Linked DNA regions of Algoriphagus machipongonensis. Each later gene encodes a partner of the first gene's protein in a complex. Links are inferred from orthologs where the notes say so. Each region holds a gene or a part of one and is shown in the gene's direction. Other genes may lie near its edges.

Region 1 (5,836 bases):
CTTCAAGCGTGATTGATTCATGCTCCAAAGGTGACTTGCCAAAACCGGGAAGATCTGGACAGATGACTCTAAAATTGGAAGATAATTTTTCAGCAAAGTCATTCCACATTTGGCTTACTTCACAGAAACCATGAATCAGGATGAGAGGTTGACCTTCACCCTTTTCAAAAAAGTTAATTCCAGACATTTTAAAATATTTTAATGCGACTTGGCTATTTCAGCCATGCTTTTGACCGCTTCGGCAATACCTTCTGGGTCAAATCCGCATTCTTTATGCAACTCTAATTGTTCGCCATGTTCGATGACATCATCTGGAATACCTAAGCGTTTTACTTGTGCTTGGTACCCATGATCCATCATCCATTCTAGGACTGCAGAACCAAATCCACCTTGAAGGCAACCATCTTCTACAGTAATTACCTTGGTAAATTTGCCAAAAACTTCATGTAACAATTCCTCATCCAAAGGCTTCACAAATCTCATATCGTAGTGAGCTGGATTTAAACCTTCTTTGGATAAAATTTCGGAAGCCTCAACAGCATAATTTCCAATATGACCAATAGTAAGAATGGCTATCTCTTCGCCTTCTTTGATAATCCTACCTTGGCCTAAAGGGATTTTCCTAAATGGAGTTTTCCATTCTGGCATCACACCTTTTCCTCTTGGGTATCTGATAGAATAAGGACCATTGTGAAGTGAACCAGAATACATCATGTTTCGGAGCTCTTCTTCATTCATCGGTGCAGAAACTACCAGGTTCGGGATGCACCTGAAATAAGCTATATCGTAAGCGCCATGGTGTGTTGGTCCATCTGCTCCCGCAAATCCAGCTCTATCCAAGCAAAGGACAACTGGAAGATTTTGAAGGCAGACATCATGAACCACTTGGTCATAGGCACGCTGCATAAATGTGGAATAGATATTACAGAAAGGCACAAGCCCTTGTGTCGCTAATCCGGCAGAAAAAGTGACTGCATGCTGCTCTGCGATTCCCACGTCAAATGCGCGATCCGGCATAGCTTTCATCATGATATTCATCGAAGAGCCTGAAGGCATCGCAGGAGTCACTCCCATGATACGATCATCCATTTCAGCAAGCTCTACTAGAGTATGTCCAAAAACTTCTTGGTATTTAGGAGCCTGAGGAGTACTTGGCGTCTTCTTGAAAATTTCTCCGGTCACTTTATCAAAGGTCCCGGGAGCATGCCAAGTAGTTTTGTTTCCATTCTCTGCGGGAGCATAACCCTTTCCTTTGACTGTCACACAGTGCAAAATCTTAGGTCCAGGAATATCTCTCATATCCTGAAGGATTTCTACCATATGATTTACATCATGGCCATCCACAGGACCAAAATATCGAAGGTTTAAGGATTCAAAAAGATTGCTTTGATTTAAAACAGCAGACTTAATTGCCCCTTCTACTTTTGAAATAACATCTTGAGCACTAGTTCCAAATTTGCTGAACTTGCCCAATAACTTCCAAACTTCATCTTTGACTTTATTATACGTATGAGATGTAGTAATATCCGTCAAATAGTCCTTTAAAGCCCCAACATTAGGGTCTATGGACATACAGTTATCATTTAGGATGATTAGGAGGTTGGAATCGCTTACTCCTGCATGGTTCATAGCTTCAAAAGCCATTCCTCCAGTCATGGAGCCATCTCCGATGACAGCAACGTGCTGTTTTTGTTTGATGCCTTTGTATTTGGAGGCAACAGCCATTCCTAAGGCAGCAGATATCGATGTGCTGGAGTGCCCAACACCAAAAGTATCGTATTCACTTTCTTTCCTTTTTGGAAATCCAGAGATACCACCATAAACCCGGTTGGTATGAAACTGATCCCTTCTTCCCGTTAGGATTTTATGACCATAAGCTTGATGGCCAACATCCCAAACCAATTGATCTTCAGGGGTATTAAGTATATAGTGTAATGCTACAGTCAGCTCTACCACTCCAAGACTGGCGCCGAAATGCCCACCATATACGGAGACATTATCAACAATATATTGTCTTAACTCGTCACAAATTTGAACCAGCTTTTCTTTCGGAAATTTCTTGAGATCCGCTGGGCTGTTGATTTGTGCTAATAATTCTCCGGGTTGAATCAACATTGTTTGGTGTTCATGTGTCAGAATGAAATAACTATTCTGGAAGACTTTTGTTCCAAAACCAGTGCCGAAAACTTTTGACACCTTTTCTCATTCTTTCACGTAAGTCCAATTAATTTACGCTTAATTGAATATCTTTGGCTACAAGGTTGCAAAATTAACCAATAATTTAAATATCCCTTGAGTTTCGAAATCAAATTACCGCTTTTCGAAGGCCCGTTTGATCTGATGTTATTCTTCATCGAGCGGGACGAATTGGATATATATGATATTCCTATCTCCAAGATAACAAATGATTTCCTGGATTACCTGCATCATTTGGAACAAATGGAAATTGAGGTAGCTAGTGAATTTATTCTCTTCGCGGCCACCCTAATGAGAATCAAATCCAAACTGTTGCTTCCAAGGCCTGAATTAAATGAGGAAGGGGAGGAAATTGACCCTAGGGAAGAGTTGATCAGAAACCTTTTGGAATACAAAAAGTATAAATCAGTAATTCAAGAGCTGGCAGACCTTGAGGAGGAAAGACTTTCTAAAGAAAAAAGAGGAAACCTGATGTTTGAGCTTCAGCAGCTTAGCAAGGTGGAGGATGTGGATGCAGAGATGCAACACGTAGATCTATACAAGCTTCTGAAAGTGTTTCAAAAAAGTATGGCTAAGTTTGCCTCTAGAAGGGATGAAACTACCCACACGGTGATTCAGTATCCTTATACCATCGAACAACAAAAAGATTTTGTCCTGGAAAAAATCAGTTTTAAAAAGCAAGTTCCGTTTTCAGAATTTATCACCTACAAACCAGATAAAATTTTTGTGATTTATACCTTTCTGGCTATCCTAGAATTACTTCAGCTTTCAAAAGTGACCATCATTATCGGTGAAGGCTTTAATAATTTTTGGGTGGAAAAAACTGAGCCAATCCCCGCAGGCTAAGTATGAAGTTGGACAACAAAAAAATCTTTCAAACCCTTAACCCAAACAAAGTTTGGTTTCCAATCATCATTGGCTTGGGGATCGTGTTTGGGATGTTCTATTTTGATCCGTCCATTAATGCGGATACCCTGGATGTAGTTTTTGATGCTTCTTTGCCTTGGATATTTTTGGCCATTTTGGTGATCCTATTTCGAGATGCAGGCTATGTCTACAGAATCCGAGAGGTAACAGATCGGAGTCTCAGTTGGACTAGGGCCATTTATGTGATCATTTTATGGGAATTTGCCTCTGCAGTGACGCCTTCAGTAGTGGGAGGAACAGCCGTAGCCATCTTTATTTTAAATAAGGAAGGGATCAAATTGGGCAGAGCCATCGCTTATGTGATGGTAACAGCGATTTTGGATAATCTTTTCTTTGTGATCGGAGCTCCGATTATTTTGTTCTTTGCCAAGGGCAATATATTCCCTGAAAGTAAGGTTCTGGAAACGCAGCTTCAGAATAGTATGGAGGCGATTTTCTGGATTAGTTATGCCTTATATGCTACCTATAGTCTTGTGATGGCCGCTGCATTGTTCTATAGACCGAGGGTGTTTAAGTGGGTCCTTATCAAAGTATTTTCCATTAAGTGGTTAAGCAAATGGAAGCATGATGCCAGCGAATATGGTAATCAAATCATTGAGGCTTCAAAGGAGTTGGCTGGAAAAAGAATAAACTATTGGGGACCGATAATTCTTGCAACGATATTTATCTGGACTTCGCGTTATTTGATGCTCAATGCATTGATTTCAGCTTTTGTCCCCTTGAATTTGAATGATCATGTGATTGTATTTGCCCGTCAGGTGATCATGTGGATTGTAATGATGATATCTCCTACCCCTGGATCCAGTGGCACGGCGGAATTCTTCTTTGCGCAGTTTTTTACCGAATTTCTCACAAAATATACTTTTGTTACCAGCATATTGTGGAGACTCCTCTCCTATTATCCATACCTGATCCTTGGGGCATTATTCTTGCCTAGATGGATCAAGCAGGTATTTTTTAATAAAAAGAATAAGGAACAAACAGAGTAAAATGCTACGCGCTTTAAGCATAGATCAGATTGCAGAAATCACTCGTGGAGAGTTGATACAAAATGATCACATCCAAAAGATTTCACAAATAGCTATTGACTCCCGGCAGGTTAGCAATCCTGAAAAAACACTTTTCATTTCCCTGGTAGGTGCCAAAGCAAAAGGACAAGACTTTATTCCTGCACTGATAGATCTGGGAGTGCGCAATTTCATTGTCCACAAGGGTAATTCATTGAAGAGAGAATTGTTGGCTAAAGCCAATTTTGTCTTGGTAGACGATACTCGAAAGGCCCTTCAGGAAATAGCACGGTACCAAAGAAGTTATTTTGAAAAGCCTGTTGTTTCGATTACAGGGAGCAATGGCAAAACCATTGTCAAAGAATGGCTGGGTCAGGTACTAAGTCAAGCGTATCAGGTAGCTAAAAGCCCGAAAAGCTACAATTCCCAAGTGGGAGTACCTTTATCAGTTTTTGGGATTGATGCAGGGCATCAAGTAGCCATTTTGGAAGCTGGGATATCAAAAACAGGGGAAATGGCCGCCCTGGAAAGAATTATACAACCTAACCTAGGGATCTTTACTAATATAGGTTCAGCCCATAAGGAAGGGTTCAGCAGTCAGGAAAGTAAAATATTAGAAAAGCTAAGCCTATTTAAAGGCTCTGATTTTTTGGTCTATTGCAAAGATCAAGAGCTTCCTGCAAGTATCATTGAGCAGGAATTTTCGGCAGATAAATTGATCGCTTGGTCTGACAAGGCAGGAGCGGACTACACGAGAAGTATAAAAATTCAGGATGTAGGAGCTAAAATTATCTTCATCAAGTCAGATCTGAGTACTATGACATTTCATGTACCATTTTCAGATCCGGCCTCTTTGGAAAATATCACTCATGTGTTGGTTGGCGCAATGACATTAGGTCTTAAGCCTGAGTTGATCCAGCAAGGCTTAAATCATCTCAAACCAGTGGATATGAGATTGACGCTGAAGCCAGGGGTCAATGATTCTCTGCTGATAGATGATACCTACAATAATGATTTGGCGGGATTAAAAGTAGCACTTGATTTTCTAAATTTACAGCGACCTAAAAAACGTAAAATCCTTATTTTATCGGATTTACTGCAACAAGGGACTGCTGCACAGTTATATTCAGAAGTTGCGGAGATGGTGAAAAGTCATCATTTGGACCAGATTATAGGAGTGGGTCAGCATATATTTCAATTGGAGAGCTTTTTTCCAAAACAGTTTATCGGATATTCTGATACGGAAAAACTTTTGGATGAACTGAACCCAGAGGAATTTTCCAATGATCTCATTTTAATCACTGGAGCTAGACCTTTTGGTTTCGAAAGAGTGGTGAATAAACTTCAGCAAAGAATTCATGGGACGACATTGGAAATCAACCTCAATGCCCTGACCCATAATTATAACTTTTATAAAAGTCGGCTAAAGCCAGAGACCAAGGTAATGGTAATGGTGAAAGCTTTTGCCTATGGTGGAGGATCAGTAGAAATTGCCAATCATATTCAAACCATGGGGGCAGATTATTTAGCCGTGGCATTTACGGATGAGGGAGTAACGCTTCGTAAACATGGTATTTCTCTTCCTATCATGGTGTTGAATCCTATGGAAGAATCCATTGATCTCTGTCATCAATATGAATTGGAGCCAGTGGTGTATAGTCCTGCTTTTTTTAAAATGGTATCCAATTATTGTCAAGCTCATGACT
Region 2 (5,505 bases), 2.4 Mb from region 1 along the record:
ATGCTTGGCAAGGATCCGTAAAATGGAGAAGATTTATCCTGATCGCTTTGGGATTTGGAGTAATCCTCGCAGCCTTGCAATTTGACTTAAAACAAGCTGCTTTTATTTCCTGCTTCTTCCCTTTACTCCTCATTAAAAAACGTAAGATTCAATGGCTGCTTTTAAGCTTTCTTTTACTTACTCCAGCTATTTATTCCATCTATTATCAAAACCAACTCAAGCAATATCCTTCATTAATTGATGAATTAACTAATATCACTCAATCGTCTGAAAAAGAGGATATTATTATTACTAATAATTTTATTCACTTTAGTAAAGAAGTCCTAATTCCAGAGAATTTAGAAGCACAAGAAAAGTTATATTCTTTGGAAGAAGTTGAAAGTTTGAGTCAAGATCCACCTGAGGAATTACAGGTGCTGATTTATCATTATTATCAACATGCCTATCCCAAGGAACAGGAAGATGTGGATGCATTGGAAAGTTGGCTTAAAGCCATGAATTATCAATTGCTGGAAGAGGAGGAAAAAGGGAAGCTTTGGATTCGAAAGTTTAAAAGGAAGAATTGAAAAGCCTTCGGATTAAAAATGCTTTCTATTGATGATTTCAGAGAGTACCACCGCATCTTTTACGGACTGTGGATCTTTCATCAATTCAGCATAGCGATTGACTTTTTTCTTTTTTACCGGTTCGATGGAATCAGGCCCTACATCAGAAAAATCTATTTGAGAAATCGGAACGGCTTTCTGAGCCGCTGACTTAGCTTTCTCATAAGCCCCATCATAATAGCTTATTTCATCATCTGCTTTTTCCTCTCTTTGGTACCTTCTGTCCTGATAAACAGGCTCAGGTTTTGGTGCCTGAGGCTTAGGTCTGGCAGCTTCTGGATTTTGTGCTTCGCGAATCTCTCGCATCAAGTCCTCAAAGGTTGTAGGTCTACTAGGAGTCTCTCCCTCCTGCTCTGTACCCTCAGGACTTTGCCCAGATTTTCTATTCTTGCTTATCTGGTAAATGAAGTAGCCGATTACTGCTATGAGGTAAATGATGTTTCCAAAGTCCATAGCTTGAATTTAATTGAATTTCTTGACAAGGAAACTAATATTTTGATTTTTGGTTCTTGCTTTAAGTTTAATCTCCAAGTGTTATAAAGTTAATTTCATCTTCCTTACCCATTTTTTTATTTATATCTAAATCGGGTTTAGAGGACGCAGCTGGGAATTAAAACTATTAAGCTATGCGGTGAAGTCTTTGCCTAAGCTTTTCCTATCAATATGTTCGAGTTTAGTACTTTTATTTAAAGGAATAAAGAATGAAAAAATGCTTATCCATCCTTTTTGTTATTCATGATTAACCCACAGTTGAATAAAGCTCTATGGTACTTTTGAGGCCAAAAGTACCCCTGTCTCTCGTCAGGCAGGCAAAATCCCTTTCCCTAAACTCTCTTTCAAGTCGGTATTATTTTTAGGAATTTCAATGTTTTTGATCGATTTGATTTATTTAAGGTTTATTGTTGAAAGCGCGTTAGGAGGACACAGCCGCGGGGAGTGCTGTTGGGACGTGCGGTGGAAGCTTAGCTGTGTCTTGATTTTTTAGTTCTTTTGCATCAAGGCAAAAGAACAAGAATAAAAAAATGTCTCTGAAATATTCAATACCCTAAGAGAACAATAATGAAAACCAACTTATAAAATCCCCCTTAGATTTACTAAATCCTTGGACAATCTGCCAAATGATCTTATTTTGTTTCTTTATTTCAGATTAATATAGAAGGATGCTGCTTAGTAAGCTGGAGATCAAGGGATTTAAGAGTTTTGGTGATAAAATGGTGATTCATTTTGATAAAGGAATCACTGGCGTAGTCGGCCCTAATGGCTGCGGGAAATCCAATGTCGTAGATGCAATACGCTGGGTTTTGGGAGAACAAAAAACCCGTATGCTCCGCTCTGATAAGATGGAAAATGTCATCTTCAACGGTACTAAAACCCGAAAACCATCCAACCTTGCCGAGGTATCTTTGACCTTTGAAAACACTAAAAACCTTCTTCCAACTGAATATACCCACGTTACCATTACCCGTCGATACTATCGATCAGGTGATAGTGAATACCAAATAAACGGAGTCACCTGCCGACTCAAAGACATTACCAACCTCTTTATGGATACAGGAATCAATTCGAATTCCTATGCCATTATAGAATTGAAAATGATCGATGAGCTGCTGAATGATAAAAACAATTCCCGAAGAGACCTTTTTGAGGAAGCAGCAGGAATATCCAAATTCAAAACCCGCAAGAAAGAAACCCTAAGAAAACTGGGAGATACCGATGGGGATTTGGATCGGGTGGAAGATTTGCTTTATGAGATTGAGAAAAACCTCAAAAGCCTTGAAAAGCAGGCCAAGCAAGCAGCAAAATATTTCGATATCAAAAAGGAATACAAGCTTGCCAGCATCAACTTGGCCAAGAAAAGTATTGAGAAATACACAAGCTCACTCGCTGAGACCAATAAAAAAATCCAAGAGGAAAATGATCGGAAATTGCAGCTTCAAACCAAAGTTGCCGATCAGGAAGCTATGCTCAATCAGCTAAAATCTGACTTGATCAGCAAGGAAAAACTTTTGGCTTCCCGTCAGAAAACTCTCAATGATCATGTGAATAAAATCCGCTCTTTTGAATCTGAAAAGAAAATCAAAAATGAGCGTTTACGCTTCTTGGAAGACCGTTCCCAAAAATTAAGAGAACAAATCGACTCAGATCGTAAATCCAATGATCGTGCAGGATTCTCCATTCGTTCTCTGAAGCATGAGCAGGAATCTGCAGCCAAAATGCTGGCAGAAAAAGAGCTGATAGTAACAGAACTTCGGGAGGCCTATGAAAGCCAGAAGGCCATTCATACGGAGCATCAGCAAAAACAAAAAACTCTCAATGCCTCTTTTGAGCAACTGAAAGAGAAAGTGTACCAATTGGGAAAGGAGCAAGAAATCAAGCAGATTCAGCTTTCTACCCTCAAACAAGAACTGGAGCGAACTTCCTCAGATGATTCCTCTCAAGAGGCCAATTTGGTGGATTTTGAGGAGAAGTTAATCCAACTCAAGGGTGATTTGGATGCTGCAACCCAAGAATATGAAGCAGTAAAAACAAAGCAAGAAGATCTTGACAGCAAGATTGAAGATACCAACCGCGTGATCGAAATGATCCGGGAGGAGTTGACCACTTCTTCTAGAAAGTTGGACTCCAAACAAAACGAATTCAACCTGACCAAATCCTTGGTGGAGAATCTGGAAGGATTTCCTGAGGCTATCAAATTCCTAAAAAAGAATAATTCCTGGGGCAAAGACGTTCCCCTCCTCTCCGATTTGTTGACCACGGATGAAAAGTATCGTGTCACCATCGAGAATTTCCTCGAAGGTTATATGAATTATTATGTGGTGGAAACAGAGACACAAGCGATTGCTGCCATTCATTTGTTAAGCGATTCGGCCAGAGGAAAGGCCAATTTCTTTGTTTTGGAGCATTTCGAACGATTCAAACCCAGTCAGACGAAGCTTTTTTCTAATGCTATTCCTGCCACAGAGATCATTGAGTTTGATGTCAAATACAGTCGTCTAATCAATTTCATTCTGGATAATGTCTACATCGTTCAGGGAGATTTAAAGGAGTTTCCGGAAGACAAGGATGTGGTATTTATTTCCGAAAGCGGCAAATTCACCAAACGTAAATTCTCTCTTTCTGGGGGCTCTGTAGGGCTTTTCGAAGGAAAAAGAATTGGTAGAGCCAAGAACTTAGAAAAGCTGGATAAAGAGATCAAAGAACTGAACAAGAAGGTCTCTGCCACAAGAAACAACTTGGATCAAAAGCTTTCTGACCTGATGAAGCTGAAAGAAGTCAGCTACAAAAAAGTCTTGGAAGAAAGCCAGCAAAAGATCAATGAGATTAATCAGAATTATGTTTCTGTTCGCACCAAAAAGGAGCAGTTGGCGGAACTTCTGAGTAGCAATGCCAATAAGCGTGAGGATATTTTGGATCGGATAGCCAGCTTGGAGGAGAGTTTGGAAGAAATTCAACCTCAGCTTTCCGAACAGAAAACAGCCTATGAATCTGATCAGGAGGACTTGGAAGTACTGAATGAAACTCTGGAAGAGGAGACTGCGAAGCTGACAGAAAAATCTCAGGCTTTCAACCAAGAAAATATCCAATATCATCAGCAGCTCAACCGAGTAAATAGCTTGGATCAAGAAATCGAGTTTAAACAAAATGCCTACGAGAGTTCGAAAGAACGAATTGAGAAATCTCAGGCTGAACTCAGCAATCTGGATACGGAAATCAAATCCTTATTGGAAAACAATGAGGTGAAGGATGATGAACTGATCGAGCTGTATTCCGAGAAAGAAGGTATAGAGCACGGAGTGCAGGAGGCAGAAAAGGATTACTATGCTAGCCGCGGACAGATTGATGAAACTGATCAGCAAATCCGATCCTTACAGAAAGGCAAAGAAGCCCATGATGAGTTACTTCATGAACTTCAAAATAATATCAATGAGACCAAGCTGAAGATGACGGGCCTGAAAGAAAGGCTTTCTGTGGAGTTTGAGTTGGATTTAGACGAATTGATGGAAGAAAATCCGGAATTGGATGAAGCCTTCCTGGAGTTTAAAGAAGAGGATTTAAGAGCTTTGGTCAGTAAGCAAAAGGAGAAGCTGGAGAAAATCGGCCCAATCAACCCAATGGCGATGGAGGCTTATGATGAGATCAAGGTTCGCCATGACTTTATCACCACACAAAAAGAGGACTTGCTAAATGCCAAGGAGTCTCTTTTAAATACCATCAAGGAAATCGATCAGGTGGCCAAAGAAACCTTCTTGGATGCCTTTGATAAGATCAAGGAGAACTTTGTCAAAGTATTCCGTTCTCTCTTTACCGAGCAGGATGATTGCGATCTGAAGTTAGTGGATCCAGACAATCCATTGGAATCTGCCATTGAGATTATGGCCAAGCCAAAAGGTAAGAGACCGTTGACGATCAACCAGCTTTCTGGTGGTGAGAAGACGCTGACAGCTACTTCCCTACTCTTTTCTATTTATCTATTAAAGCCTGCGCCTTTCTGTATTTTTGATGAGGTGGATGCCCCACTGGATGATGCTAATATTGATAAGTTCAACCAGATTATCCAGCAGTTTAGCGGCGAGTCCCAGTTTATTATCGTCACCCATAACAAGCGCACAATGGCTAGCACGGATATTATCTATGGCATTACCATGATCGAAGCGGGAGTTTCCAGAGTGGTGCCTGTGGATTTAAGGGAGTTGGCTTAGGAAGGAAGAAGTTATATTAAATGAATTTAATATAACTTCTTCAAGATTTTTTTAAACACTTGCTACTTTCAATTTAATTTGAATTAACCTAAAACAGGGTTTTTCATCGATGTTTTGCCATTTGAAGGCTTTCCGGACCTATGGCAAAACTTTTCCGGATACTCCTCATTTCCAAACTCACTCCACTTTTTCCAAGCAGA

The links.
Region 2: the proteins of ALPR1_RS01005 (region 1) and smc are in contact, whole or in part, in a crystal structure (PDB 3ZGX), measured with the Bacillus subtilis proteins. The link is inferred for Algoriphagus machipongonensis from one-to-one orthologs.

Annotation. Positions count from the first base shown.
Region 1 is NZ_CM001023.1:210,276-216,111, reverse strand. The notes cover bases 1,208-4,167. They hold ALPR1_RS01005 (segregation and condensation protein A), read left to right. Parts: upstream 1,208-2,292; coding sequence 2,293-3,042; downstream 3,043-4,167. Other genes in these bases: ALPR1_RS00995 (bifunctional UDP-N-acetylmuramoyl-tripeptide:D-alanyl-D-alanine ligase/alanine racemase), read left to right, coding at 4,114-4,167; ALPR1_RS01000 (lysylphosphatidylglycerol synthase transmembrane domain-containing protein), read left to right, coding at 3,045-4,112; dxs (1-deoxy-D-xylulose-5-phosphate synthase), read right to left, coding at 1,208-2,115. Outside these bases: ALPR1_RS01015 (alpha/beta fold hydrolase), read right to left, coding at 1-187; more of dxs, read right to left, coding at 199-1,207; more of ALPR1_RS00995, read left to right, coding at 4,168-5,836. UniProt on the Bacillus subtilis protein: Participates in chromosomal partition during cell division. May act via the formation of a condensin-like complex containing Smc and ScpB that pull DNA away from mid-cell into both cell halves.
Region 2 is NZ_CM001023.1:2,585,847-2,591,351, reverse strand. Bases 1,439-5,505 are described here. They hold smc (chromosome segregation protein SMC), read left to right. Parts: upstream 1,439-1,765; coding sequence 1,766-5,305; downstream 5,306-5,505. Other genes in these bases: ALPR1_RS10895 (phospholipase D-like domain-containing protein), read right to left, coding at 5,389-5,505. In the rest of the region: ALPR1_RS10910 (hypothetical protein), read left to right, coding at 1-566; ALPR1_RS10905 (hypothetical protein), read right to left, coding at 579-1,058. UniProt on the Bacillus subtilis protein: Required for chromosome condensation and partitioning.